2 regions of the Actinomadura sp. 3N407 genome follow, and region 1 is predicted to be linked to the other one. Evidence: riboswitches for the same ligand, from Rfam matches in the RefSeq annotation. Region 1 holds a riboswitch; the other holds the start of a gene.

What was found. Region 1 has a riboswitch for ZMP and ZTP ahead of glyA (serine hydroxymethyltransferase). Riboswitches for the same ligand answer to the same signal wherever they lie in the genome.
Region 2: it holds a riboswitch for ZMP and ZTP, as region 1 does, so the genes downstream of both, ACTWPP_RS15780 (bifunctional methylenetetrahydrofolate dehydrogenase/methenyltetrahydrofolate cyclohydrolase) here and glyA (serine hydroxymethyltransferase) in region 1, are expected to answer to the same signal.

What each region holds. Positions count from the first base shown of each region.
Region 1 covers NZ_JBQQBP010000018.1:51,760-66,342, forward strand. The annotation lists gene ACTWPP_RS34875 (hypothetical protein) at 1-1,090, opposite strand, end outside; gene ACTWPP_RS34880 (hypothetical protein) at 1,087-1,803, opposite strand; gene gap (type I glyceraldehyde-3-phosphate dehydrogenase) at 2,030-3,034, shown strand; gene ACTWPP_RS34890 (phosphoglycerate kinase) at 3,167-4,357, shown strand; gene tpiA (triose-phosphate isomerase) at 4,360-5,169, shown strand; gene secG (preprotein translocase subunit SecG) at 5,307-5,549, shown strand; gene ACTWPP_RS34905 (RNA polymerase-binding protein RbpA) at 5,632-6,003, shown strand; gene ACTWPP_RS34910 (substrate-binding and VWA domain-containing protein) at 6,187-7,860, opposite strand; gene ACTWPP_RS34915 (Lrp/AsnC family transcriptional regulator) at 8,176-8,667, shown strand; partial or broken gene ACTWPP_RS34920 (DMT family transporter) at 8,777-9,577, shown strand; ZMP/ZTP riboswitch at 9,682-9,768, shown strand; gene glyA (serine hydroxymethyltransferase) at 9,823-11,094, shown strand; gene ACTWPP_RS34930 (class I SAM-dependent methyltransferase) at 11,091-11,903, opposite strand; gene ACTWPP_RS34935 (GNAT family N-acetyltransferase) at 11,887-12,969, opposite strand; gene ACTWPP_RS34940 (carboxymuconolactone decarboxylase family protein) at 13,131-13,802, shown strand; gene ACTWPP_RS34945 (GNAT family N-acetyltransferase) at 13,795-14,382, shown strand; gene ACTWPP_RS34950 (NAD(P)/FAD-dependent oxidoreductase) at 14,433-14,583, shown strand, end outside.
Region 2 covers NZ_JBQQBP010000005.1:467,420-482,002, forward strand. The annotation lists gene purH (bifunctional phosphoribosylaminoimidazolecarboxamide formyltransferase/IMP cyclohydrolase) at 1-1,498, shown strand, start outside; gene ACTWPP_RS15775 (hypothetical protein) at 1,661-1,840, shown strand; ZMP/ZTP riboswitch at 2,007-2,092, shown strand; gene ACTWPP_RS15780 (bifunctional methylenetetrahydrofolate dehydrogenase/methenyltetrahydrofolate cyclohydrolase) at 2,156-3,007, shown strand; gene ACTWPP_RS15785 (FHA domain-containing protein) at 3,196-3,924, opposite strand; gene ACTWPP_RS15790 (DUF3017 domain-containing protein) at 4,267-4,752, shown strand; gene ACTWPP_RS15795 (NADP-dependent isocitrate dehydrogenase) at 4,905-6,122, shown strand; gene ACTWPP_RS15800 (malate dehydrogenase) at 6,430-7,419, shown strand; gene ACTWPP_RS15805 (TetR/AcrR family transcriptional regulator) at 7,533-8,288, opposite strand; gene ACTWPP_RS15810 (ATP-binding cassette domain-containing protein) at 8,373-9,248, shown strand; gene ACTWPP_RS15815 (ABC transporter permease) at 9,245-10,081, shown strand; gene ACTWPP_RS15820 (hypothetical protein) at 10,100-10,501, opposite strand; gene ACTWPP_RS15825 (HSP90 family protein) at 10,616-12,385, shown strand; gene ACTWPP_RS15830 (hypothetical protein) at 12,382-14,583, shown strand, end outside.

The DNA of each region.
Region 1 (14,583 bases):
ACGGTTTGGGAAGGACTTTGTGGTCGAGCTTCGCGAGGCGCCTGCGCACGGTGGACTCGCCGTGCAGGGGGTTCACCACGCAGGGGACGGGCGGGGACGCGATGTCCCGGATGAGTGCGAGGCGTCCCTGGCGGGCCAGGACGATCGCGCCGACCAGGTCGATGGCACGGTCCACGTCGTCCTTGGCGTCGTCGTAGAGGATCTGGGCGGCGTCGTAGGCGGAGACGGCGTAGGGGCGTCCGTGTCCGGCCTCGGTCGCAGTGAGCAGGCGGCGGAGCCGTTCCAGTTCCTTGGCGCCCTGGCGGCGCAGCCGGCGCATGCTGGGCTTGGTCCCGGTCCAGTTGTGCCTCAGTACCCTCTTCCGGTCCCGGGTGGATGGGCCCCTGTGGCCCAGGAGGGCGAGGACGCCGAGGCCGGTCCAGTACAGCAGCGCGGCACCGACCGGCCCGACGAGGAGGAGGCCGGTGAGGAACGGGGCCTGGACCTCGGGGTCGGGCGATGTGAACTGGTGCTCCTCCCCGAACGGGTCCGGGGTGGAGTACAGCGTCGGCATGCCGGGGGACGCCGACGGCGCCGTGGCGTAGCCGTTGAGCCGCTGGACGATCCGGTCGGCGAGCCCGTCGAACGGGCGGTCGTGGTCGGCCGGGTTCGAACTGCCCGGCTCGTCCTCGTCCAGGGAGGAGTACCGGTACCGGCGCGGCACCCGGAACGCCTCGGAGTCCATGCGGCCGTGCGAATTGACCATCACGTAGAGCCCGTCCCGCCGCGCCCGCTCATGCAGCGCGAACAGGAACGCCTCGTTGCGGCCCTGGGACTCCGAGTCGGTCAGGTTCGGGAGGACGACGACGTAGGCGGGCACACCCAGCCGCCCGGCGGTCTCGCCGATGGCCTGGCGGACCCGGCCGCGTTCGGTCCCGTCGAGGGCGCCGCCGACGTCGGGGTCGACGAACAGAGGGTCCTCGGCGAGGGCGGCCGCGACCCGGACCAGGCGGTCGTCGGCGTGCGGAGGGCCGTCGGCGGCCGCGGACCCGGCCGGCCACGCGGTGAGGGCGAGTGCGGCGAGGAGCGCCAGGGCGCCTGTTCGTCTCATCGGCGTCCCTTCGGCTGCTTCTTCTTCCTCTGCGGCGGTTTCGTCCGGCGGGTGCGGCGGTGGATCAGCAGGGCGAGGATCGGCAGTCCGCTGAGCGCCGTGCCTCCGCCGAACGTCCCCCACTCCACGTACGCGGCCCGCCGTTCCGCGGCGTCGTCGGCGTCCAAGGCCTTGCGGAGCTCCGACTTGGGTCTCGGGCGCGGGTCGTCGGCGCGTTCCTTCGCGTGGCCCGACAACGCGATGTCGACGAACCGCTCGACCTTCTCGGGGGCGGTCGCGTCGGAGGGGAGTTCCCGGCTCGTGGCCTGCCAGGCGTCGTCGACCGGGAGGCGCCGGGCTCCGCCGAACTGGCGCACTTCGCCGCTGGACGTCGACGGGGACACCACGAGGTAGATCCCGTCCTCGCGCAGCCGGTCGCGCAGGAGCGCGATGAGCGAGTCGCCGGGGTTCCCCAGCCCGAGGGTGACGGTGGGCGTCACCGCCACGTAGACCGGGACGCCCAGCCGGGCGACGGACGCCCTGATCCGCGCGGCGGCGTCCGGCGGCAGCACACGCGGGGTGTGGTCGGTGACGTAGACGGGGTCGCGGCGCAACTGGGCGGCGATGTGGTCGGCGCGGCTCGCCGGCTCGGCGCGCTCCAGCCCGGCCGCCGGGGCGGTGAACAGGCACGCGAGCATTCCGGTCAGGACAAGGACGAACCACCCGCGGCGCATGGACGGGAAGTCTAGTGATGATCGCCGGAACGCCGTGACCGGGAACGGAAAGGGACGATCCCCCGCCCGGGGGAGGCGGGCTCACCCCCGGATTTCCCACACCGGCGGTGTCGGGCTACTCGCCGGTCATTGGATAGGGTCGGGGGTTGGGGGAGTTCCCCAGATCGACCGTAGTTAACAGTCCGGCTGACACCGGGCGCTATCGACGTGCGAGGAGAGCCGTTCCGTGACCATCCGAGTAGGCATCAACGGTTTCGGCCGGATCGGCCGCAACTTCTACCGCGCTGTGAAGGCATCCGGGGCCGACATCGAGATCGTGGCGGTCAACGACCTGACCGACAACGCCACGCTCGCCCATTTGCTCAAGTACGACAGCATCCTCGGCCGCCTTCCCGAGGACGTGCGCGCCACCGCGGACGAGATCGTCGTCGGCGGCAAGGCCATCAAGGCGTTCGAGGAGCGCGACCCCGCCGACCTCAAGTGGAGCGACGTCGGTGTCGACATCGTCGTTGAGTCCACCGGCTTCTTCACCGACGCCACCAAGGCCAAGGTGCACGCCGACAACGGCGCCAAGAAGGTGATCATCTCCGCGCCGGCCAAGAACGAGGACCTCACGGTCGTCCTCGGCGTCAACGAGGACAAGTACGACCCGGCCGGCCACACGGTGATCTCCAACGCGTCCTGCACCACGAACTGCCTGGCCCCGCTGGCGAAGGTGCTGCACGACAGCTTCGTCATCGAGAAGGGCCTGATGACGACGATCCACGCCTACACGCAGGACCAGAACCTGCAGGACGCGCCGCACAAGGACCTGCGCCGCGCCCGCGCCGCCGCGGTCAACGTCGTCCCGACCTCCACCGGCGCCGCCAAGGCCATCGGCCTGGTGCTGCCGGAGCTGAAGGGCAAGCTGGACGGCTACGCGCTGCGCGTCCCGGTGCCGACCGGCTCCGCCACCGACCTCACCGCGACGCTGTCCCGCGAGGTCACGGCCGAGGAGGTCAACGAGGCGTTCAAGGCCGCCGCCGAGGGCCCGCTGAAGGGCTACCTCACCTACACCGAGGACCCGATCGTCTCCAGCGACATCGTCACCGACCCGGCGTCCTGCATCTTCGACGCCGGGCTGACCAAGGTCATCGGCGACCAGGTGAAGGTCGTCGGCTGGTACGACAACGAGTGGGGCTACTCCAACCGCCTCGTCGACCTCGTCAAGCTCGTCGGCTCGCAGCTCTAAACCGCTCTTCGGGCGGAGCCCGGGGTCCGGGGGCCCGCCCCCAGGGGGTGACTCTGCAGGTTTCCGGCGCCGTGGCCGCGCACCAGGCGCGCGGCCGCGGCGCGGCCGTGTACGGAAGGACATCGCATCCCGATGCGCACCATCGACGATCTGGACGTCGCCGGCAGGCGCGTGCTCGTCCGCGCGGATCTGAACGTCCCGCTGCAGGACGGCACCATCACCGACGACGGGCGGATACGGGCGAGCCTGCCGACGATCGAGGCGCTGCGGTCCCGGGGCGCCAAGGTCATCGTCTGCGCCCACCTCGGCCGCCCCAAAGGGGAGGTCAAGCCCGAGTTCTCGCTGGCCCCGGTCGCGGGACGGCTCGGTGAGCTGCTCGGCGCGGACGTGGCGTTCCAGCCCCTCGACGTCGTCGGCGACTCCGCCCGCGCCGCCGTGGACGGCCTCGCGGACGGCGGCGTCGCGCTGCTGGAGAACCTGCGCTTCGAGCCGGGCGAGACCAGCAAGGACGACGCCGACCGCGGCGCGTTCGCCGACCGGCTCGCCGTCCTCGCCGAGATCTACGTCGGGGACGGGTTCGGTGCCGTGCACCGCAAGCACGCGTCCGTCTACGACGTGCCGGAGCGGCTCCCGCACGCCGCCGGCGGGCTGATCGCCGCCGAGGTCGAGGTCCTGAAGCGGCTCACCGAGGACGTCGAACGCCCCTACGCGGTCGCTCTCGGCGGCTCCAAGGTGTCCGACAAGCTCGGCGTGATCGACAACCTGCTCGGCAAGGCCGACCGCATCCTGATCGGCGGCGGCATGGTGTTCACCTTCCTCAAGGCCCAGGGGCACGAGGTCGGCGAGAGCCTCCTGGAGGAGGACCAGCTCGACACCGTCCGCGAATACCTGCGGCGGGCCGAGGAGACCGGTGTGGAGTTCGTGCTCCCGGTCGACATCGTCGCCGCCACCGCGTTCGCCGCCGACGCCGACCACGGCGTGGTCGCCGCGGACGCGATCCCGTCCGACCGGCTCGGCCTGGACATCGGCCCCGAGTCCGGCAAACTCTTCGCCGCACGGCTCGCGGACGCCCGCACCGTGTTCTGGAACGGCCCGATGGGCGTGTTCGAGATGGAGCCCTATTCGCACGGCACCCGCGCCGTCGCCCAGGGCCTCATCGACTCCGGCGCGTTCACCGTGGTCGGCGGCGGCGACTCCGCCGCGGCCGTGCGGCGGCTCGGCTTCGACGAGGCCGCCTTCTCCCACATATCGACCGGCGGCGGCGCCAGCCTCGAATATCTCGAAGGCAGGACGCTGCCCGGCCTTCAGGCCCTGGAGGACTGACGATGGCCCCCACGACCCCTTCCGGCGGGCAGAGCGGCCGCAAGCCGCTGATGGCCGGCAACTGGAAGATGAACAACAACCACCTTGAGGCGATCTCGCTCGTCCAGAAGATGGCGTTCGCGCTCAAGGAGGCCGACCACGACGCCGTCGACATCGCCGTGATCCCGCCGTTCACGGCGATCCGCTCGGTGCAGACGCTGGTCGACGCCGACAAGCTCGGGATCCAGTACGGCGCGCAGGACGTCTCCCAGCACGCCTCCGGCGCCTACACCGGCGAGATCTCCGCCGCGATGCTGGCCAAGCTGGGCTGCGCCTACGCCGTCGTGGGGCACTCCGAGCGCCGCCAGTACCACGCGGAGGACGACGCGCTCGTCAACGCCAAGGCCAAGGCCGCGCTCGCCGCCGACCTCACCCCGATCCTGTGCGTCGGCGAGGGCCTGGAGGTCCGCAAGGCCGGCGAGCACGTGGCGCACGTCCTGGCGCAGGTGGACGGCGGGCTGGAGAAGATCCCCGCCGACCAGGTGCGCCGCACCGTGATCGCCTACGAGCCCGTCTGGGCGATCGGCACCGGCGAGGTCGCCACCCCGCAGGACGCGCAGGAGGTCTGCGCCGCCATCAGAACGCGGCTCGCCGAGCTGTACGACGGCGGACTGGCCGACCGGGTGCGTATCCTGTACGGCGGGTCGGTCAAGGGCGGCAACGTCGCCAAGCTCATGACACAGGACGACGTGGACGGCGCCTTGGTCGGTGGTGCCAGCCTGGACCCGGGAGAGTTCGTCAAAATCTGCCGGTACCGGGATCTCCCCGTCTGATCAAAACTGATCAATTCTGTGTCAACTGGGGGTTCTTGCCGAACCAGCGGGTTGTTCGTCGTACCCTTCGTACCTGACGGGTAAACCGCCCGGCCCGATCCACCGTCCTGACTACGAAGACAAGGCGCTGAAGAAACGTGATCATCGCATCGTCCATCGTGCTCGTGCTGTCGAGCCTGCTGATGGTGGTCCTCGTCCTGATGCACAAAGGCAAGGGCGGCGGACTGTCCGACATGTTCGGCGGCGGCATCTCGACGTCCCTGGGCGGGTCGTCGGTGGTGGAGCGCAACCTCGACCGGCTGACCGTCGGTGTCGGCCTGGTCTGGTTCGCCTCCATCGTCGTTCTGGGGCTGCTGGTCAAGAGCAACGGCGCCGGCTGAACGACCCGTCAGGCATATGCGAGCGCCGCGCCGTCCTGGAGGGCACGGGCGGCGGCGGAAACACTGAGCGAGGAGTAACTCCGTGGGTAGTGGTAACGCGATTCGGGGCAGCCGTGTCGGGGCCGGTCCGATGGGAGAGGCGGAGCGCGGCGACGCCGCCCCCCGCGTCTGGGTGACGTTCTACTGCGCCAACCGGCACGAGACCCGTCCCAGCTTCGCGACCGACGTCGCGGTCCCGGAGACATGGGACTGCCCGCGCTGCGGGTTCCCCGCCGGCCAGGACTCGGAGAACCCTCCGGCCCCGCCGAAGACCGAGCCGTACAAGACGCACCTGGCGTACGTGAAGGAGCGGCGCAGCGACGAGGACGGCGAGGCCATCCTCGAGGAGGCGCTCGCCAAGCTCCGCGAGAAGCGCGCCGCCGTCAAGCGGGCCCTGGAGTCCGCGGGGCGGTAATCCTCATGGCCGTGTTCATCGCAGTGCCCTCCTCCCTGGGGCCTTGAGGCCCTCCATCGGCGGGCACTGCGTCCCGGTCGATGACCTTCGAGGGAACGGGCTCCCGTGCCATCACAGGCGGGAGCCCGTGCATGTGGTGACCGGCGATCAGTGACGCCGCCGGGACCGTCGTGTCAGCGGGCGTCAGCAGTCGGGGGCGCAGAGGCGGCGGGCCGTGGCCTGGCCGAAGATCCGCAGGATGTCCTGCGGGCGTTGCGCGGTGTAGACGCTGCCGCCGGTCGCCTCGGCGATCTTGCCGAGTTCACCGGTGTCGACGTCCGGGCCGAACCCGATCACGATGATCTGGACGGGCCGGGCCGGGTCGCGTCCCTTGCGCAGGGCGGTCAGCGTCGCGGCGAGCGCCGGCCCGTCCGGGTCCTCGTTGCGGCCGTCGGTGAACACCAGCACCGTGTTGATCATTTCGGGTTTGTGGGTCTCGCGCATGTACCGGACCGCGGCCAGCAGCGTGTCGTACAGGCCGGTGTCGCCGTCCGGCTTCGGGCGCAGCGAGGAGAGGGTGCTCAGGATCCGCTGGCGGCGGGTCGCCGAGCCGATCCGCCGGCCGAGCGGCCCCATCGGCACGGTCTCCCGCCAGTCCCGGTCGCCGTCCATCCGCGTGGAGAAGACCCACTGGCCGAGTTCGGTGTCGTCGGGTTGCAGCGCCAGTCCCCGCTGCGACGCCTGGGCGATCGCCTGAAGGCGGGTGAGGCGGGCGCCCGGGACCGGCAGGGCCATCGACCCGGACACGTCGATCACCGACAGCATCCGTGAGCTCAGCGCCAGCCGCGCCCACGCCTGCGCGACCCGCCGGACCTCCGCGGTGTCCGGGCCGGGCAGGTTCGGCGGCTGCCACGCCTCCACCCCGTCGGCCTCGGCGAACACCGCCGGCGGCTCCCCGTCGGGGTCCCGGAATCCGTGCGAGCGGAAGATCTCCCGGGCCCGGTCGGTGCGCAGCGTCCGCGCGAACAGCCGTCCCGCGGGCCCGTCGTCGATCAGCGTGAGCGGAAAGTCGAGGTGCAGGGTGCCGTCACGGGGATAGACGGCCTCCGCCGGGATCGGCGGCTCACCATGGTTGTGCGCCCACACCGCCTGCTCGGGGGTCAGCAGGATCGGGACACGCCCGTCCGCGCCCTTCCCGAACGCGTCGAACTGCCCCCGCACATCGGGCGCGGCGGCCCCCCGCACCGAGCGCGCGAACGTGGCGAAGGACCCGTCCGACTTCCGGTACAGCTCGTGGGCGATCAGCAGCGACATCATCCCCGCGCCCGTCCGGGCGGGGTCCGCCGGCGTCAGCCGGAAGGAGCGGGACCCCTCCGATCCCGGTACGGCCGCGCCCAGCAGGTCCTCCCACGACCCGCTCACCCGGCCCGCCTCCGCCCGCGGAAGGGCCGCCACCAGCGGCGAGCGCGCGAGGGCGCCGCCCACGGCGACGGGCGGCCGGTCGAGCATCCGCAGCCAGAGCGACGAGTCCGGGACCCAGACGTCCGGCCGCCGGACGCCCGCGTCACGCGGAATCCGTCCCGCCAGCAGCGCCTGCACCCCCGCAGGTCCGGAGGCCCGCACGGTGACCCGCACACAGCCGCCCCCGGCCCGGTGCTCCCGCCGGTTGAAGTCCGCGCCCACCGCCGACACCGCGCCGGCGATCTCCGGGGCGACCGCGACGTCGAGCCCGAGCACGGGGCCGGAGCACCCCTGGGCCTCCGACAGCGCGTACACCGAGGTGCCGAGCACGGCCGCGAGCGCCACGCCCGTGACCGCGGCGGCCCGCCGCACCCGCCGCCGTGGGCGCCCGCCGTTCCCGCGATGTGCTCCGCTCAAGGTCGACCTCGACTCCCCGTCCGGCGGAGACCCGCGCCACCGGAAACTGTGAGCCGCCCATTGTCGGGACATCCCGGGCCCCACGGCATCGGCGAAATCGCCTGCTTGTTCGGACTTTCTCTTCCTTCGGGCCTTGGAGGCGGCTCGCGTTGCGGTCCGCTGCGCGATCATCGCGGTGGTTCGGGTCGTCGCGGCGTTGTGGCGGCGGTTCGAACTCTCCGCGTCCTGGTCGAATATTCTTCGGGGGATGGGGCGTCCGGGCGCGTTTCGCGCGTGAGAGTTCGGCGTCCGGGCGGCGTTTCGAGAGGGGAGACCATGGACGCGGTCGATCAGGCGATCCTGCGGCGGCTGCAGCGGGACGGGCGGCAGACCAATCGGGAGCTGGCGGAGGCGGTGGGGATCGCGCCGTCCACGGCGCTGGAGCGGACGCGTGCGCTGCGTTCCCGTGGCGTCATCACGGGATTCCACGCCGCCGTCGACTTCGAGCGGCTCGACCGGGGCGTGCAGGCGCTGATCTCGATCCGGATCCGGCCGCAGTCGCGCGAGGCGATCGAGTCGGCGCGCGACAGCATGGCCGCGATGCCCGAGGCCATCGGAGTGTTCGTGGTGACGGGCAATGAGGATCTGCTCGTTCACGTCGCGGTGCCGAGCACCGCCTATCTGCGTGACTTCGTGCTCGACCGGCTGGCGCGGCGCAAGGAGTTCGTGGACGTGCGCACCACGGTCGTCTACGACTACGTCCAGCCCGTGGAGCAGGCCGAACTTCCGTTGGCGGAGCGGCATGAGGGCCGAACGTCCTACACCTGATTTCAGGTTTCGGGCATCCATGGTGAACGATTAACGGGTACAGCCTGCCTGGCCGTATGAACGACGGCTGAGCGGCTCTATATCCGCATTTTCTTTTAGCGTTGCGGGTATGGACCGACGAAACAAATCATCTGGGACGCTGCTGGTCCTCGCCGCGGGAGTGCTCTGGGGGACGGTCGGCCCGGCGCAGGTGATGGCCGGGTCGTCCGCGAGCCCGGTGGCGGTCGGCGGGGCCCGGATCCTCTCGGGTGGCCTGATCCTCGCCGCGCTGGTGCTGGTGACGAACCGGCGGGCGTTCCTCGCCCTCTCGCGGCGGACCTGGGCGCCGCTGGCGGCCGCGTCGGCGGCCACCGGTACGTTCCAGGCGGCGTTCTTCAGTTCGGTCGACCGGACGGGCGCGGCCGTCGCGACCGCGGTCGTGTTCGGGCTGGCGCCGGTGTCGACGGGGCTCTGCGAACGGCTGGTGCTGGGCTCCCGGCTGAGCCGGCGCTGGTGGGCGGGGACGGCCTGCGCGATCGGCGGCGTCGCGCTGCTGATGGTCCCCGGCTCCGCCGTCGAGGCCGATCCCGCCGGGATCGCGCTGAGCCTCGTCGCCGGGACGTGCTTCGGCGTCTACACCGTGTCGGCCAAGGTCCTCACCGGGCGGGACGTGGGGATGGCCGCCGCCGTGTCGGTGACGCTGCTCGCCGGGGGATCGGCGCTGCTGCCGTGGACGCTGACGGAGTTGCCGGCCCTCGCGGCTCCCCGGTCGGCGGCGCTCGTGGCCTGGCTCGGTATCGCCGCCACCGCCGCCGCGTACATGTGCTTCGTCACCGGGCTCGGCCGCGTGACGGCGGCGGCCGCCGGGACGCTCAGCCTCGCCGAGCCGCTGGTGGCGGCGGGCCTGGCCATCGTCGTCCTCGGCGAGCGCATGTCGGCGCCGGTCGCGGCCGGGTCGCTGCTCCTGCTGGGCGGGCTGTTCGTCGTCTCGTTCCCGGCGCGGCCGCCGCGCGGGAGGGCGGCGGCTCGCTATGATGGCGTCCACGCGACTGGCGCAGTCAAGGTGGAGACGACCACCGGGGAGCGAAAGTAGTCCGCACGCCGCGCGCCTGGGTGTACGGGTCCCCTTCGCCGGGGCGCCCGAAAGTCCCGGCGCGAACAGCGCGGAGGCTCGCGATGCACGAAACGTCCATTTCCCATCTGCAGGGCCGGGACCCCGAGGTCGCCGGGCTGGTGGAGGCCGAGGCCCGCCGCCAGTACGAGAAGATCCGGCTGATCGCCTCGGAGAACTACGTGTCGCCGGCCGTCCTTGAGGCCACCGGCTCCGTCCTGACCAACAAGTACTCCGAGGGCTACGCGGGCAAGCGGTACTACGAGGGCCAGCAGAACGTCGACCCGATCGAGCTGCTGGCCATCGGCCGCGCGAAGGAACTGTTCGGCGTCGAGCACGCCAACGTCCAGCCGTACTCGGGGTCGCCCGCCAACCTCGCCGTCTACATGGCGTTCCTGGAGCCCGGCGACCCCGTGATGGGCCTGTCGCTGCCGATGGGCGGCCACCTCACGCACGGCTGGTCGGTGTCGGCCACCGGCAAATGGTTCGACCCCGTCCGGTACGACGTGCGCGCCGACACCGGCCGGGTCGACATGGACAAGGTGCGCGACCTGGCGCTCAAGGAGCGGCCGAAGCTCATCTGGTGCGGCGGCACCGCGATCCCGCGGACGATCGACTTCCCGGCGTTCGCCGAGATCGCCCGTGAGGTCGGCGCGGTGCTGGCCGCCGACATCGCGCACATCGCGGGCCTGATCGCGGGCGGCGCGCACCCGTCCCCGGTCGGCCACGCCGACGTGATCACCACGACCACGCACAAGACGCTGCGCGGACCGCGCGGCGCCATGATCATGTCGACGGCCGAGCACGCGAAGGCGATCGACAAGGCCGTGTTCCCGGGCCTGCAGGGCGGCCCGCACAACCACACCACCGCCGCGATCGCCGTCGCGCTGCGGGAGGCCGCGCAGCGGGACTTCTCCGGGTACGCGCGGCAGATCGTCGCGAACGCCGGGGCCCTCGCGGCGGCGCTCCTGGAACGCGGCTACGACCTGATCTCCGGCGGCACCGACAACCACCTGATCCTCATCGACCTGACGAACAAGGGCATCGCGGGCAAGCCCGCCGCGCAGGCCCTCGACCGCGCCGGGATCGAGTTGAACTACAACGCGGTCCCGTTCGACCCGCGCAAGCCGTTCGATCCGTCCGGCCTGCGGCTCGGCACCGCCGCGATCACCACCCGCGGGCTGGGGGAGGCGCAGATGCCGCGGGTCGCGGCCTGGATCGACGAGGTCGTGCAGGCCGCCGCCAAGGGGGACGAGACGGTCGTCGACAGGGTCGCCGCCCAGATCCGGGAGTTTCTCGCGTCCTATCCGATGCCGGGCTGGACGTCCACGCCCTAGGCGCCGCGCAGAATCGTGATCATGCGCCAGGCTTCGGGGTCGGTGAGGGCCACCGTGTCCGCTCCGGCTCCGAAGTCGCCGTACTGCGCCACCACCTCCAGGCCGCTGGCCAGGCGGATCGCGGCGTCGAGTTCGGTGGCCGTCCAGAAGCGGTAGGGGACGACGTCGCGCAGCACCCGTGCATCGCCGTTGCCCGGGGCGACGACGTCGCCGTCCCCGGTGATCGTCACCGTGACGTGGTCGTCGGCGATCTGCGTCACCGGGTCGAGCCGGTCGCCCGGCTCGCCCCAGCGCACACTGGCGTGGACACCGCCGCGCTCGACCGTCCAGCCGGTGCTGACGGTCGGCTCGTCGCCCAGCCGGTCGCGGGGATGGGACATCTCGACGATGTAGAGGCCGCCGGGGGACAGGTGCGCGGCGGCCCGGCGCAGGTGCGCGACGAACGCGTCCAGGGTCATCAGGTGCGACGTGGAGTCGAGCATCGTCACGATGAGGTCGAACCGGCGGCCCAGATCGAACCGGGTCATGTCGTCCTGGACGACCTCCACTTCGACCTCGGCGCGCGCGGCCTCGCGGGCGGCGTAGGCGCACATCTGCGGGTTCAGGTCGAGCGCGGTCGCGGCCAGGCCGCGGCGGGCGAACTCGCGGGCGTGCTCGGCCGGCCCGGCGGCCAGCTCCAGCACGGTCCCGGGCCGCCCGGCCGGGCGGTGCTCGGCGCACCAGCCGAGCAGCACGTCCACTTCGGCGGGCACGTCACGGAACGAGCACGCCAGCTCGTACGCCCAGGGATCGTCATAGATGCCGGTCACCCGGCCATCCTGCCAGCGTGCCGGGGCCTGCCGGGCGGCCGTCCAGCCGGAGCCGGATCTCCACGACGGCGGGGTCGGCGGTGCGCCGGGTCCGGCCGCCGAGCGAGGTCAGCAGGCGCCGCATCCGCGCGTTCTCGCTCAGCGCCGTCGCGCGCAGTTCCACGACGCCGCGGTCCCGGCCCAGCGCGATGAGGAGGTCCGCGAGGGCACGGCCGAGGCCGCGGCCCTGCCAGCCGTCCTCGACCAGGAACGCGACTTCGGCGACGCCCGGGTCGAGGACGTGGATGAGGTGCGCGAGGGCGAGCAGCGACCCGTCCGGCCCCTCGGCGACCAGCGTGAGGCCGTACGCGGAGTCGCAGAACCGCTCGATCGCCCGCCGCGGCGGGTACGGCTTCGGGCTGAAGTACCGCATCCGGCGGCTGCCGGGCGAGCAGCGTTCGTGCAGGGCGCGGACGGCGTCGCCGTCGCGCGGCCGGATCGGCCGGACGACGGCACGCGTGCCGTCGCCGAGCACGACGCGGTGGGACGCGGGACGCCGCGGTCCGGCGGGCAGCGCGGCCCTGACCAGCGCGTCCGCGCGCGCCGCCTCGGTCGTGGTGAACGGCAGGCCGAACCTGCGGAGACGGACGGAGCGGCCGCGCCCCACCGGGACGGTGAGGACGCACGCGTCTGTTGCGTCCGGGCCGGTCCCGTCTCGGCCGGGGGGCGCCCAGGCGGCCTCGTCGGCGCGGAGCAGCTCGCCGAGGACCGCGGGGACGGCGTGCGGCTCGGTGCGCAGCCGGGACGCCAGGACGAGGGCGCGGGTCGGTTCGTCCACCAGTTCGTGCGGGCGGGCGGGCCGCACGGCCGTGCGGGTCCCGCCCGCGGCGCCCAGTGCTTCGGCGAGGTCGCGCGCGTCGGCGCCGCCGCGGGGGACGTCCACGATGAACTCGTCCACCACGCCGTCGGCGTCCATCTGGACGGACAGGCCGAGGATGTTGGCGCCGCGCCGGCCGAGTGCGGCGGTGAGCAGGGCCAGGCGGCCGGGTCGGTCCTCGATCGCGGTGCGGATGCGCAGCAACGGCATTGGAACGTTCCCTTCGCGGGCCGGGGCCCGTCCGTCTGCGATGCGGTCGGCGACCAGGTTCGCCGACGTGTGTTACGCGACCGCTACGTCAGCGTGTGCCAGGGGTTTCACATAGCGGACGGGACTTGAGCGGCCCGGGCCGACCGCCTACCGTGCGGTGAGTGATCGACCCCGTGAGCGGTGAGCCTGTCAACGACCGACCTCCGCCCGGTCCCTCCACGACCCGGCTCCCTCTGCTGCTGCCCGGTTCGCTCAGCGACGAGCAACGAACCGTCTACGAGGCCCTGACCGGCGGCCCGCGCGCCACCGGCCGCACGCCGCCGTTCGGCATGGCCGACGAGTCGGGCCGCCTGCACGGCCCGTTCAACGCCATGCTCTACAGCCCGTCCGTGGGCCTGCCGCTCCAGGACCTGGGCGTCGCGCTGCGTTTCCGCACCGCGTTCACCAAACGTGAGCGGGAGATCGCGACGCTGGTCGTCGCCGCGCACCTCCGGTCCGACTACGAGTGGTACGCGCACGAGCGGATCGGGCGCCGCGCTGGCCTCGGCGACGACGAGATGGACGCGCTGCGCGAGGGCCGCGCCCCCATGCTCGCCGACGTCCGCGAACGCGTCGTCTACGAGGCGACGCGGCAGCTCGTCGCCGAGAACGACCTCGGCGACGCCGTGTTCACCGAGGCGGCGGCCACGCTGGGGCGCACCGCCGTCGTCGAGCTGGTCACCCTCGTCGGCTACTACAAGGCGCTGGCGCTTCAGCTGCGCGTGTTCCGGGTGGGCGTCCCGGACGGCGAGACCCCGCCCGGGTGGCCCGCCGCGGAGGACGGGGATGACTGAGGTCCTGCGCACGGTCCGGCTCGTGCTGCATCCGGTGACCATGCGCGACCACGGCGCGCTGCTGACGCACTGGACGGGCCCGCTCGTCCGCCGCCACCTGTTCGCCGACCGCATGATCTCCGCCGTCCAGGTGACGGAGATCATCGACGCCAGCGAACGGGACTTCGCCACCGAGGGCTACGGGCTGTGGGCGCTGCGCCCGGCCCACCGGACCGCCGGAATCGACGGGACCGCGCCGGGCGGGCCGCTGATCGGCGTGGCCGGGCTCAGCCACCACGACGGGCCGCTCGGCCACGGCGTGGACGTGGAGATCCTCTACAGCCTGGAGCCGGACCGGTGGGGCCAGGGCCTGGCCGCCGAGGCGTCCCGCGCGGTGCTCGACTACGCGTTCGGGGTGGTCGGCGTGCACCGCGTCACCGCCGAGATCGACATGGCCAACCCGGCGTCGGCGGAGATCGCGCTGCAGCTCGGGATGCGCCGCCGGCCGGACGGGGCGGGCGGCCCCGACGGCGCGGCCTACTATGCGGCGGACCGCTCCCGCTGGATCGGATCCCGTCGAATTGTCGATGCCGTTCCCTAGAATCCGTTGCCTGCTGTTGATTTTGGTGCCGAATCCAGCACTATGAGCGCATGAGCTCCTCGTTGCGTCGCGCGCCCCTCGCCCCCGGCTTCGGCAATGGCGGGGTCTCCCACTGGCACCGGGCGGCCGGGCGTCCCGAGCCGGGCCCCCGGCTGCCGGGGCCGCGCACCGCGGACGTGTGCGTCGTCGGCGCCGGATACA
Region 2 (14,583 bases), on a different contig from region 1:
GACCGGGTCGACGGCGGGGCGGATCTCCTCCGCCGGTGTCCCGGTGATGAGGGTGGAGAAACTCACCGGGTTCCCGGAATGCCTGGACGGCCGGGTCAAGACCCTGCACCCGAAGGTGCACGCGGGCCTGCTCGCCGACCGCCGCAAGGCGGACCACCTCCAGCAGCTGGACGACCTGGCCGTCGAGCCGTTCGACCTCGTCGTGGCGAACCTGTACCCGTTCGCCGACACGGTCGACTCGGGCGCCGAGCCGGACGAGTGCGTCGAGCAGATCGACATCGGCGGCCCGACGATGGTCCGCGCCGCCGCGAAGAACCACGCGAGCGTCTCCGTCATCGTCGACCCGTCCGCCTACGGGACCGTCCTGGACGCCGTGAAGGGCGGCGGTTTCACGCTGGAGGAGCGGCGCCGCCTAGCCGCGCGCGCCTTCGCGCACACCGCGTCCTACGACGTGGCGGTGGCGTCGTGGTTCGCGAGCAGTTACGCGCCGGACGAGACGGCCGCCGAAGCGCAGTGGCCCGACTTCATCGGCGTGACGTGGGAGCGCGCGAACGTCCTCCGCTACGGCGAGAACCCCCACCAGCGCGCCGCGCTGTATCTTTCCAGCCCCCTGACGGGGGCCCGCCCCCGGCCTCACACCGACGCCTCCGGCGGCGGCCTGGCCGGGGCGGAGCAGCTCCACGGCAAGGAGATGTCCTACAACAACTACGTGGACGCGGACGCCGCCCGCCGCGCCGCCCACGACTTCACCGAACCCGCCGTCGCGATCATCAAGCACGCCAACCCGTGCGGCATCGCGGTCGGCGCGGACGTCGCCGAGGCGCACCGCAGGGCGCACGCCTGCGACCCGCTGTCGGCGTTCGGCGGCGTGATCGCGGTGAACCGGCCGGTCACCGTCGCGATGGCCGAGCAGGTCGCGGAGATCTTCACCGAGGTCCTGGTCGCGCCCGCGTTCGAGGACGGCGCCCTGGAGGTCCTGACCCGCAAGAAGAACATCCGGCTGCTGCGCTGCCCGCAGGGCCCCGCGAACGCGGCCGAGTACCGGCGGATCGACGGCGGAGTCCTGCTGCAGGAGGTCGACCGCGTGGACGCCGGCGGTGACGACCCGTCCACCTGGGAGCTGAAGGCCGGCGCCGCCGCGGACGAGGGCACGCTCGCCGACCTGGCGTTCGCGTGGCGAGCCGTCCGCTCGGTGAAGTCCAACGCGATCCTGCTGGCCGCGGACGGCGCCACCGTCGGCGTCGGCATGGGCCAGGTCAACCGGGTCGACTCCGCCAAGCTCGCGGTCGCTCGGGCCGGAGCGGAGCGCGCCGCGTCCGCCGTGGGCGCGTCCGACGCGTTCTTCCCGTTCCCGGACGGCCTTGAGGTGCTGGCCGAGGCGGGCGTGCGGGCGGTCGTCGAACCCGGCGGGTCCGTGAACGACGACAAGGTGATCGCCGCCGCGGAGAAGGCCGGGATCAGCCTTTATTTCACCGGTGTCCGCCACTTCTTCCACTGACCGGCCGCTGATCGGGTGTGGGCCCGGTGTGGCGGAGAACACCGCCGCACCGGGTTTGAGGCTGCGACTTCACGGTTTCGTGCGGGTAGCCTCGGCCTGGCCGCGCCTCATGACCGCTTCTTGACCCCTGCGCGGCTGTTCCATTGTTGAAAGGCTGGCGCGATGGATGTGCTGTTGACGCTCATGCTGAGCGTGGTCTACCGGGCGGACACGCTGCTGATGGAGTCGCGGCAGATGATCGGCCTGATCGCCGCCTTCCTCGCGGCGGTCCTCGCCGCCCAGCTCGGCTGGCACGGCACCGACCGCCTGATCGCCTGGCGGCAGGGCTCCTCCGAGGACTGAACCCCCCGGAGACCGAGCGCTCAGTGGGAGCCGCGCCGCTCGGACCGTTCGTGACGCGTGCCATGACTCGTGCGGATCGCGCTGGAAGCGCGGGGACGGCACCCGGCAGAGCCACCTGGCGCCGGTTTCCGCGTGCCACTCGGCCGCGGGCGGGCCGGTTACCATGGGTCTTTCACGCGACTGGCGCGGTCAAGGTGGATCACCACCGGGGAGCGAACGACAGTCCGGACACCGCGCGCCTGGGTGGACGGGACCCCATCGCGGCCGGGCTCTGGAGCCGGGCCCGGGCCCTGGCGAGACCACGCGGAGGTACGCATGACGGCACAGATTCTGGACGGCAAGGCCACGGCCGCCGAGATCCGCTCGAACCTCAAGGGACGCGTCGAGGCGCTCCGCGACCGCGGCGTGACCGTCGGTCTCGGCACGGTCCTCGTCGGCGACGACCCCGGCAGCCACTCCTACGTCAACATGAAGCACCGTGACTGCGCCGAGGTCGGCATCGAGAGCATCCGCCGCGACCTGCCCGCCACCGCCGCCCAGGACGACGTGGAGCGCGCCGTCGCCGAACTGAACGCCGACCCCGCCTGCACCGGCTACATCGTCCAGCTTCCGCTGCCGAAGGGCCTGGACGAGCAGCGCGTGCTGGAACGCATCGACCCGTCCAAGGACGCCGACGGCCTGCACCCGACGAACCTCGGGCGGCTCGTCCTCATGCAGCCCGGCCCGCTGCCGTGCACGCCGAAGGGCATCATCGAGCTGCTGCGCCGCTTCGACGTTCCGATCAAGGGCGCCGAGGTCACCGTCGTCGGCCGCGGCATCACCGTCGGGCGTTCGCTCGGCCTCCTGCTGACCCGCCGCACCGAGAACGCGACCGTCACCCTCTGCCACACCGCGACCCGCGACCTGGCGGAGCACACCCGCAAGGCCGACATCGTCGTGGCCGCCGCCGGGGTTCCCGGCCTCATCACCGGCGGCATGGTCAAGCCCGGCGCCGCCGTCCTGGACGTCGGCGTGTCCCGTGTGGACGGCAAGCTCGCCGGGGACGTCGCCGCCGACGTCCGCGACGTCGCCGGCTGGGTCGCGCCGAACCCGGGCGGTGTCGGCCCGATGACCCGCGCGATGCTGCTCGCGAATGTCGTGGAGGCCGCCGAGCAACGGCTCGCCTGACCCGCGAACCGCCCCGACCCGCGAGCCGCCCGACATGCGGAGGCCGCCACCAGCACCCCGGTGGCGGCCTGCGCGGATACCGCTCCTGCGCCGAACGGAGCCGCGCCGTCACTTGCGCGGCCCCGTACGGGCCGGTTCAGCGATCGCCCTCATGTCGCGCTGCCGGAGAGGGCGACCGCAGGTTCACCTCAGCTCGCCCTCCGTCCCGCCGCGCTCGGCGCCGCGCGGTTCGGGCCGTTGACGTGGCCGTGTCCCGCTCCCGCCCTGCGGGTCTCGGCCGTGCCCCGGACCCCGGGGACCCGCCCGTCCATCGGTGGGCGGCCCTGCGGGACGTGCACCGGCGGCAGCGGCCGGACGAGGCCCATGGCGATGACCTCGTTGGCGAGCCGCGTGCGCCGGTTGGCGCCCTCGGGAATCCGGAACTTCTGGTAGAGGCGCAGCAGATGCTGCTTGACGGCCGCCTCCGTCACCACCAGTTCGCCGGCGATGTCGCGTGCCGTGGCGGGGGCCACGAACGCCTCGTCCGACAGTGCGGGACGGCAGAGCGAGGTCAGCACGTCGACCTCGCGGCGGGTGAGCTCGGGTGCGACGGCACGCCGCAGTTCGACGTCCGGGTCGACCTCCTCACGGGGGATGCCCCCCATCCGGCAGCGCGCCGTGCCGAAGCTGACGACGTCACCGTCCTCCAGGACACGGCGGGCGATCGGCCTGCCGTTGACTCGGGTCCCATTGCGGGACAGGCCCATGTCCACCACGTAGACGTACGGACCGCGTCGGACGATCTCTGCGTGCAATCGGGACACACTCGGGTCGTCGAGGCGGATGTCGACTCCTCTCCCTCTCCCGACCGTCGTAACGTCGGGGCGCAGCGGCACCACCAGCCCGCTGTCCTCGATCCGCATGAACGGCCCCTCCACGGCAGTCCTCCCAGCTAGTTAGCGACCCCTGTCTGCCGGGTTACCCGGGCGCGTCACCGTCACACCCTCCTACTGGCGAGTAGCACCGATGGCGCAGGGGATTCGGGCCTCTCCGGCATCCCCCCGGCCCCTCTCGTCCCACCCACTTTTCCGTCTCGTCCGACAAGCCGGACGTCCCCGGACCTGCGGATGATCACCGCGATGTGCGGCCGCGGACGAACACCGTCCCCGGCGAGAGGTCCACCGGTCGAGTCGTGCCGGGACCCGAATGCCTATACCGTGAAATGAGCCGAGCGGAGCTCGTCCTTTGAATGGCGGCGGGCGGGGGCTGGAGGACGGACCATGAGCACCCAGGTGCACCGGCGGCGGCGCAGGGCGCCGCGCGGAAGAGGGGCCGCGCCGCACTGGCTCGCGCAGCTGCCCTACCTGATCGTGCTCAGCGGTGTCGGCGCCGGCCTCACGCTCTGCGCCTTCAACTACTTCCGCAAGGGATCCGGCCTGATGGCGGCCGCGCTGCTCATCGGCGCGCTCGCGCGGCTCCTGCTGCCGGAGTCCCAGCTCGGCCCGCTCGCCGTCCGCAGCAGGTCCATCGACTGCTGGACGCTCGTGATCCTCGGCGAAATGGTCGCGTTCGTGTCGCTGAGCGTCCCTCCGATGAACAAGACCGGGCTCGTCCTCGCGGGCGCCTTCGGCGTGCTGATCCTGCTCGCCCTGGTGGTGCGCGGTGTGAAGCTTCTCATCGCCGGACGCCGGGCCGGTCCGCCGGGCGGACGCGTCGTCCCAGGTGAGACCGGTCATGGACCGCCGGAAGGCCCGGGCCAGGTCTAGACCTCCTGAGCGCCTCGGCTAGCCTTGCCAGTTGAGCCTTACAAGGACCGAGTCCCTTTCGTCCGGGGTGTCCCGGCGGCCCGACACCGCCACGCCCACCGAGGACGCGAGGGCTCACCGCTGGCCAGGTGTAGGAAAGGGACAGCAGCAGCATGCCCAAGATCAAAGTAGCGGGCCCGGTCGTCGAACTCGACGGCGACGAAATGACGCGGATCATCTGGAAATTCATCAAGGACCAGCTGATCCTGCCTTACCTCGATGTGGACCTGAAGTACTACGACCTGGGAATGGAACACCGTGACGCCACGGACGACCAGGTCACGATCGACGCCGCCCACGCGATCCGAGAGCACGGCGTCGGCGTCAAGTGCGCGACCATCACCCCCGACGAGGCGCGCGTCGAGGAGTTCGGCCTGAAGAAGATGTGGCGGTCCCCGAACGGGACGATCCGCAACATCCTGGGCGGCGTGGTGTTCCGTGAGCCGATCATCTGCTCCAACATCCCCCGGCTCGTCCCCGGCTGGACCAAGCCGATCATCATCGGCCGCCACGCGCACGGCGACCAGTACAAGGCCACCGACTTCGTGGTCCCCGGCCCGGGCACGGTGATGCTCACCTACACCCCCGAGGACGGCGGCGAGCCCCTCGAGATGGAGGTCGCCAAGTTCACCGGCGGCGGCGTCGCCATGGGCATGTACAACTACGACGACTCGATCCGCGACTTCGCGCGGGCGACGATGCGGTACGCGCTGGAGCGCGGGATGCCGCTGTACATGTCGACGAAGAACACGATCCTCAAGGCCTACGACGGCCGGTTCAAGGACCTCTTCCAAGAGATCTACGAGTCCGAGTTCAAGGCCGACTTCGAGTCCAAGGGGCTCAGCTACGAGCACCGGCTCATCGACGACATGGTCGCGGCCGCGCTGAAGTGGGAGGGCGGGTTCGTCTGGGCCGCCAAGAACTACGACGGCGACGTCCAGTCCGACACCCTCGCGCAGGGCTTCGGCTCCCTCGGCCTCATGACGTCCGTCCTCATGACCCCCGACGGCCGCACCGTCGAGGCCGAGGCCGCGCACGGCACGGTGACCCGGCACTACCGGCAGCACCAGCAGGGCAAGCCGACGTCGACCAACCCGATCGCGTCGATCTTCGCCTGGACCCGCGGCCTCGAACACCGCGGCAAGCTCGACGGCCAGCCCGAGGTGACCGACTTCGCGCGCTCCCTGGAGAAGGTCTGCATCGAGACGGTCGAAGCCGGCCAGATGACCAAGGACCTGGCCCTCCTCGTCGGGGCCAGCACGCCCTTCCTGACCACGCAGGAATTCCTCGAAGCCCTCGACACCAACCTGCAGAAGAAGATCAACGGTTAGTGTTCGCTTGAACGCTCCCCGCTGGGGTTGATCCCTCCCGCGTCGTCGGCGGGGTCTCAGTTCCGTGGTCCCCCCGCACGCGGGGATGAGGGCCGCCTCGGACACGTCCGGGGCGGCCTTCCGCGTGCTCGGGGACGTTCGCCATGCCGGGTGGCGCACCTGGCGGGAGACGGGCGGGGGACGCGCGATAGCCTGAGCCACGGAAATATCTCGACGGCGAGAGAATCCGTGCGGCGGCGGACTCTCGGGCGGTCGGGTTCGAAGGATGGCCGCCTGAGCCCGTCAGGTCACAGCAGGAGAAGGACGCATGACTCGCACCCCAGTCACCGTTACCATTACCGGCGCCGCGGGCCAGATCGGCTACGCGCTGCTGTTCCGCATCGCGTCCGGGCACCTCCTGGGCCCGGACGTACCCGTACGCCTGCGGCTGCTGGAGATTCCGCAGGCGGTGAAGGCCGCCGAGGGCACCGCGATGGAACTGGACGACTGCGCGTTCCCGCTGCTGTCCGGCATCGACATCTTCGACGACGCGACCGGGGCGTTCGAAGGCGCGAACGTGGCGCTGCTGGTCGGGGCCCGGCCGCGGACGAAGGGCATGGAGCGCGGCGACCTGCTGGAGGCCAACGGCGGCATCTTCAAGCCGCAGGGCGAGGCGATCAACGCGGGCGCCGCCGGCGACATCAAGGTCCTGGTGGTCGGCAACCCGGCCAACACCAACGCGCTGATCGCCCAGCGGCACGCGCCGGACGTCCCGGCCGACCGCTTCACCGCGATGACGCGCCTCGACCACAACCGCGCCCTCGCCCAGCTCTCCAAGAAGGCGGGCGTCTCCGTCGCCGACATCCGCAAGCTGACGATCTGGGGCAACCACTCCGCCACCCAGTACCCCGACATCTTCCACGCCGAGATCGCCGGCAAGAACGCCGCCGAGACGGTGAACGACCAGACCTGGCTGGAGAACGACTTCATCCCGACCGTCGCCAAGCGCGGCGCCGCGATCATCGAGGCGCGCGGCGCGTCGTCGGCGGCGTCGGCCGCGTCCGCCGCCATCGACCACGTGCACACCTGGGTCAACGGCACCGCCGACGGCGACTGGACGTCCATGGCGGTCGTGTCGGACGGTTCCTACGGCGTCCCCGAGGGCCTCATCTCGTCCCTCCCGGTCACCGCGAAGGACGGCAAGTGGGAGATCGTCCAGGGCCTGGACATCAACGACTTCTCCCGCACCCGCATCGATGCATCGGTCAACGAGCTGGCGGAGGAACGCGACGCCGTCCGCAAACTCGGCCTCATCTAGTACTCCCGAGAACGAGCCCCGGACCGGTGTGGGTCCGGGGCTCGCTCGTGTCGTCACACCAGACGAGTCGGCTCGTCCAGCCACAGTGTGTCGCCCTCGGGGGGCGGTTTCGTCTATTTCGGGTGACGTCGTTGTTCAAGGGATTCGAGGCCGGCGATGAGCATGTCGAGGCCGAACTCGTATTCGGCGTCCACGCCCGGTTCGGTCGCCGGCTCGTCGCCGGTGACGTAGCCTCCGGCCGCCATGATGGGGGCGAGGTGCGGGAAGCGGTCGGCGGTGATGGCCTCGCGCAGCTTGTCCACCCCGTCCGGGGTGATGGCGACCCCGCCCTCGTCGGCGAGGGACATCTCCAGTTCCACCATGGCGGCGACGTGCTGGGAGATGAGCAGGATGGCGGCGATCTTCTCGTCGTCGGCGAGGCCGAGGCCCGACAGCGCCGCGAGCCCGATGTCGGCGGCGCGCACCGTGGCGGGCATCAGGACGGCCATCTGCCCGCGCGGGATCTCGAGCACCCAGGGATGGGCGCGGTAGGCGTCCCGGATCTTGCCCGCCCAGGTTCTCAGTGCCGCGCGCCAGTCGTCCGGCAGTTCGATCTCCTCGGTGGAGGACACCGCGGCGTCTTGCATGAGGCGCAGGAGGTCTTCCTTGCTGGAGACGTACCGGTAGAGCGACATGCTGGTGAAGTCCAGCGACTTCGCCACCGCCTGCATGGTCACGGCGCCGAGTCCTTCGGCGTCGGCGATCTCGATGGCGGCGGCGACGATCCGCGCGTGACTCAGCCCGCGGGCCGGCCCGCGCTGCGGGGCTTCCTGCATGCCCCAGGCGATCGCGAGGGGTCGCGGTAGGCCGGTCTCGGTCGTGTCGGTCACGTTCCTGATGTTCTCACTCCGCTCCTGACGGCCGCCCCTCGACGTACTGCGTATGAAATAAACTGTGTATGACATAATCAGTGTATGCGATACGCAGATCCTCTCATCGAGCTCGACGGGCTCACCAAGGGCTTCGGGGACACCGAGGTGCTGAAGGGCCTCGACCTGACCCTCCCGCCGGGCATCCATGCGCTCCTCGGGCCCAACGGCGCCGGGAAGACCACGCTGGTCAACATCCTGTCCACGTTGACGCCCTTCGACTCCGGCGCCGCCCGCGTCCTCGGCCTGGACGTCCGCCGGGACAGGAAGAAGATCCAGGGCCTGATCTCGCTGACCGGGCAGTACGCCGCCGTGGACGAACGGCTCACCGGGATCGAGAACCTGCACATGATGGGGCGCCTGTTCGGTCTGTCCCGTCGTGACACCGCCGGCCGTGCCGCCGACCTGCTCGACCGCTTCGAGCTGACCCCGGCGGCCGGCAAGCGGGTGAGCGCCTACTCCGGCGGCATGCGCCGCAAGCTCGACATCGCGGCCGGCCTCATCGCGCGGCCGAGGCTGATCTTCCTCGACGAGCCCACCACCGGCCTGGACACCCGCAGCCGCCAGACGCTGTGGAACGAGATCACCGCCCTGGCCGGGGACGGCACCTCGATCTTCCTCACCACCCAGTACCTCGAAGAGGCCGACGTGCTGGCCGACCGGATCATGGTCCTGAACGGCGGGCGCATCGTCGCCGCCGGCACCGCGTCGCAGCTCAAGGAACGCGTGGGCGGCTCGACCATCCAACTGCACGACGACCAGGGCAAGGTGACCGAGAAGCTCGCCACCCGTGGCTCGGCCCTGGAGATCTCCCGGCACCTCGCCGCCCTGGCCTCCGAACGGCCCGATGTCCAGATCACGGTCCGCCGGCCCACCCTCGACGAGGTCTTCCTCCAGCTCACCGGAGGGAAGACATCATGACCTCCACGACGGTGACCACCGCGCCGCCGCACCTTCCGGCCCGCGGCGCCGGTTTCCTCGTCGGCCTGCGCGTCTTCACCGTCCGCAGCCTCAAGCACTCCTTCCGCGACGGCGAGTCGGTGCTGATGGCGATCCTCCTGCCCGTCATGCTCATGCTGATCTTCACCTACGTCCTCGGCGGCGCCATGAACGTCGGGCAGGGCGACGACGCGGCCGGGGCGCGCGAGGCGTACCTGGCCTTCGTCCTGCCGGCCATCGCCCTGATCGCGGCGGGCTTCGGGGCCTCCTACACCTCCGTCGTGGTCAGCAACGACATGACGACCGGATTCATGAACCGGCTGCGCACCATGCCGTTCCCCTCCGTGACCGTGCTGCTGGGACACACGGCGTCGTCGATGGTGCGCAACCTGCTGGCCACCGCCGTGGTCCTCCTTGTGGGCTTCGCCGTCGGCTTCCGCACCGACGCGACCGTCCTGGAGTTCCTCGGCGCAGTGGGGGTCATCGCCCTGTGGATCCTGGTGATCACATGTGTGTTCGCCATGCTCGGGATGGTGGCGGGATCGGCCGAGGCCGCCAACGGCTACGGCTTCATCCTCCTCTTCCTGCCCTATGTTTCGAGCGGCTTCGCACGCGTGGAGACCATGCCCGCCTGGCTGCGGCCCATCGCCGAGCATCAGCCGATGACGCCGATCATCGACACCTCGCGCGCGCTGCTGAACGGTGGGACGCCGGGGTCCGAACTCTGGGTCGGCCTGCTCTGGTGTGCCGGGCTCATCGTCCTCGCCGTCTGGCTGACCGCAGTGATCTTCCCCCGGAGGGTGGCCCGCACCTGAGGTTCCGGGAGTGGCCGGTCAGGCCCGCCGGGCCGTCGGCCTCGGGTCATGGCTCCGGACGGCTCGGGCGATCTCTTCCGGTCGTTCGGCGACCATGTTGTGGCTGGCGGGTAGTTCGAGGACGCGCAGGTGTGGCCGGTCGGCCGTGAGGGGTAGCAGGTCGCGGCGGATTCCCGCGCGCAGGGCCGGCATGAGTGCGCCGACGCGGCCCGGGAGGCCGGGCAGGTTCTCGGTGGCCAGGAGGAACAGGGCGGGGCACTGGATATCGGCCACCGCCGGGATGCTGTCCTGGAAGTACGGGTCGTATCTGATCTGCCCGGCCAGGGCGGCGTCCGGCCGTGCGTAGACGCCGGCGTCGGTGGTGCGGAGCGTCCGCTGCGGGAGCATCGCGGCGTGGGCCTCGGACAACGGGTAGGCCATCGCCTCGGCCTGGGCGTCGCTCAGTCGAACTGCCGGCGTACGGAAAACGATCTGAAGTGGTCGTGGCGGTCGCTAGGGTGTGGGATCGCTCATGAGGTGATCAGGAGGGCGTTGGTGGCGGAACAGGCATTTCAGGTGGATCTGCGGGGGGTCGTGGATCTGCTGAGCCGGCATCTGTACGCGAGTCCGCGGGTGTACCTGCGGGAGCTGCTGCAGAACGCGGTGGACGCGATCACCGCGCGGGGTGGCGGCGGCGGTCGGGTGATCATCGAGACCGGTGGCGGGACGCTGCGGGTCCACGATGACGGTGTGGGGCTCACCGAAGGCGAGGTTCATGCGCTCCTGGCGACCATCGGGCGGTCGTCCAAGCGGGACGAGTTGGGGTTCGCCCGGCATGACTTTCTGGGGCAGTTCGGGATCGGGCTTCTGTCGGCGTTCCTGGTCGCGGACGAGATCGAGGTCGTGACGCGGTCCGCGCGGGGCGGCGAGGCCGTCCGGTGGACGGGGCGTTCCGAGGGCAGCTACCGCGTTGAGCCGGGGCAGCGGGACGAGCCGGGCACGACCGTCACGCTGCGGGCGCGGCCAGGGGCGGGCGAGCTGCTGAGTCCGGTGGTCGTGGCGGAGCTCGCACGGACGTACGGGTCGCTGCTTCCTGTTGAGCTCACCGTTGACGGCGTGCCGGTTACCGGGGACGGGCCGCCGTGGCGGGCGTCCCATCGTGATCCGGCGGCGCGGAAGCGGGCGCTGGAGAAGTACTGCGAGGAGCTGTACGGGTTCACGCCGTTCGATGTTGTCGATCTGGATGTGCCGGTGGCGGGGCTGAACGGGGTGGCGTTCATCCTGCCCCAGGCGGTTTCGCCTACCGCGCGTGCCGCTCATCGGGTCTATCTGAAGCGGATGCTGCTGGCCGAGAGCGTCGAGGGGCTGCTGCCCGAGTGGGCGTTCTTCGCGCGGTCTGTCGTGGACGCGGGCGAGCTGCGGCCCACGGCGAGCCGCGAGGCGCTTTATGAGGACGAGTTGCTCGACGCCACGCGGGAGGGGCTCGGGGACGTCCTGCGGCAGTGGCTCGTGCGGCTCGCTGAGACCGACCCGGCGCGGCTGCGCGGGTTCCTGCGGCTGCACCAGCTCGGCGTGAAGGCCATGGCCCTGCACGACGACGACATGCTGCGGATCGTCGACCGCCGGCTGGAGTACGAGACGTCCGCCGGTCCGATGACGCTGGCCGAGTTCCGCCGGCGGCACCCGGACGGCCGGTTCACCGCGAGCGTCGACGAGTTCCGGCGGCTGTCGGCGGTCGCGGGGGCGCAGGGGGTCGGGCTCGTCAACGGCGGCTACGTCCACGACACCGAGATCATCGAGCGGCTGCCCGACCTCGACCCCGACATCCGCCTCGCCAGGCTGGACGCGGCGGAGCTGACCACGACGTTCGGTGTCCTCGACCCGGCGGCGGAGCTGGCGCTGCGGCCCTTCCTGGCGGCGGCGCAGCGGGCGGTGGAGCGGCTCGGCTGCGAGGTGGTGATCCGCGACTTCGACCCGGCGTCGCTGCCCGCCCTGTACCTGACCAGCCGTGACGCGCAGTTCCGCGAGGAGCTGTCGCGGGCGCGGGACGAGGCGGACGAGCTGTGGGCGGACGTGCTCGGCGCGGTCGGCGCCACGAGCGGCGTCGAACGCCCGCAGCTGGTGCTGAACCACCGCAATCCGCTGGCGCGGCGCGTCACGTCCCTCGGTGAGGACGGGCCGGTCGAACTGGCCGTCCAGGCGCTGTACGGGCAGGCGCTGCTGCTCGGCCACCATCCGCTGCGGCCCGCCGACACGGCGGTCCTGAACCGTTCGTTCATCGGCCTGCTGGAGTGGGCCGTCCACACCCCGGAGGCGCCCCAGTGAGCATTGACGATGTCGCCGCGCTGATGACACAGGCGGACGAGCTGCCCTACGGGGAGGCCCGCACGATCCTGGTGGAGGACGCGCTGCGCCGCGCGGAGGCGGCCGGTGACGACGTGCTGGCGTTCCGGGTTCGGGCCCGGCTGACCGACGCCTACCAGTACGGCGGCGAGCCCGCGAAGGCCTTCGCGACGTTCAGCCGGACACTCGCCGAGCATGACCGCGACCCCGGCCGGTTCGACGAGACGCATGTGCTGCTGTGGCAGATGAAGGCGGTGGTGTCGTCCCTGACGCTGTTCCCCGAGATCCCCCTCGACCGCACCTACGCCCTGCTGGACGACATGGAGCGCCGCTACCTCGCCGGTGGCCACAGCCTCCAGGCCGTCTACCGGCGCCGCCACGTGGTGGCGCAGCATGTGGGTGACGGGGCGGCCGACAACTGGTATCTCAAGTGGCGCGCCGCCCAGCGGGACGAGCTGTCTGACTGTGAGGGCTGTGACCCGACCGGCATGGTCCGTCACCTCGCCCGGGTCGGGCGGCACGAGGAGGCGTTCGAGATCGCCGCGCCCGTGCTGAGTTCGGAGCTGTCGTGCAACGAGCAGCCGCAGTCGGTCCTGACCGCGATGCTGCCGGTGTATCTGCACACGGGCCGCCCTGAGCAGGCGGCGGACGCGCATCGCCGCGCGTACCGGGTGCACCGGGGCAGGCTCGCCGACCTCGGTGACATCGCCGAGCACCTGCAGTTCTGCGCGATCACCGGTAACGCGGCGCGGGGCCTGGAGATCGTGCAGCGGCATCTCGGGTGGCTGGACCGGGCGCCTAGCCCGCACTCGGAGATGGAGTTCGCCGCCGCGTCGGCGCTGGTCCTGGACCGCGTCGCGGCGGCCGGGCACGGCGGCGCGGCGGTTCGCCGTCCCGCGTCGGACGGCCGCCCGGCGGCGGACGTGCCGCTGCCCGAACTGCGCGCCGAGCTGGCCGAGCGCGCGACGATGCTGGCGGCCCGGTTCGACGACCGGAACGGCACGTCCCGCCAGGGCGACAAGGTGCGCGCCACGCTGGCGGCGGAGCCGCTCGTGGAGTTCCTGCCGCTGGCCGCGCACCACCGCCGCCCCGTCCCGGCGCCGTCGCCCGCGCCGCCGGAGGACGTCACGTCCGTGGACGACCTCGACGCGCTCCTGGACATCGCCGACCGGCGCCGCACCCACGAGGACGTGGACGTCACGCTCGCCGCCTGGCGGCGGTTCGACGTCCTCGCCGAGTCGGCCGAGCCGACGCCGCTGCAGAACGCCCGCCGCCTGGACGGCCGGGGCGTCGAACGGGCCCTCGACGGCGACGAGGAGGGCGCGATCGCGTGCTGGGAGGAGACGTCCCGGCTGTTCGGCGAGCTGGGCGACGAGACGCGCCGCCACCGCGCGCTCGGCCGTCTCGGCGCGATGCGCGCGAAGCGGGGCGATCCACGCGGGCTGGAGGAGATGACGGCCGCCGCCGAGCATTTCGCGAGCCATCCCACCGAGGACGGCGACGCCACCGGCTCGCTGCTGCGGCTCGCCTACGCGCACGTGGAAGGCGACCGCCCCGCCGACGCCCTCGCCGCCCTCGACCGGGTCGACCCGGACGACGCCCCCGACCGGGCGGGCGAAATGTGGTTCGTGCGGGGGCGGTCGTTGCTGCTGGCCGGACAGACCGACGACGGCGTCGCCGCGCTCCGCCGCTCCGTGGAGGCCGCTCGCGCTTCCGGTGGCGTAAAGGAGGCCGCCACGCCGATGCTGCTCCTCGCCCGCGTTCTGGCGAGGCACGAGGGCGCCGCCGACGAGGAGACGCTCGCCCTGCTCGACGAGGTGATCGCCGCGCTGCCCGCCGGGTCGCCGATGCGTGCGGCGGCGCACTCGGAGCGGGGCCTCGCGCTGCTCGCGGGCGACCGTCCGGCGGACGCCGTCGCCGACCTCGCCGAGGCCATCGCGGGCTGGACGGCCGAGGGACTGCACGAGCAGGCCGTCCACCTGCGCGTGGACCTCGCCGCCGGCTACCTGTCCACGGGCCGGTTCCTGGAGGCGGCCGAGGCCGCCGAGGAGGCGCTGCCCGCCCTTGAGGGCCCGTCCGCACCTGAAGACCGGCGCAACCGCGACGCGGGGCGGCGCTGCCGCCTGATCCTCGCGCACGCGCAGAAGGAGATGGGCGAGGAGGACGCCGCCGCGACGTTC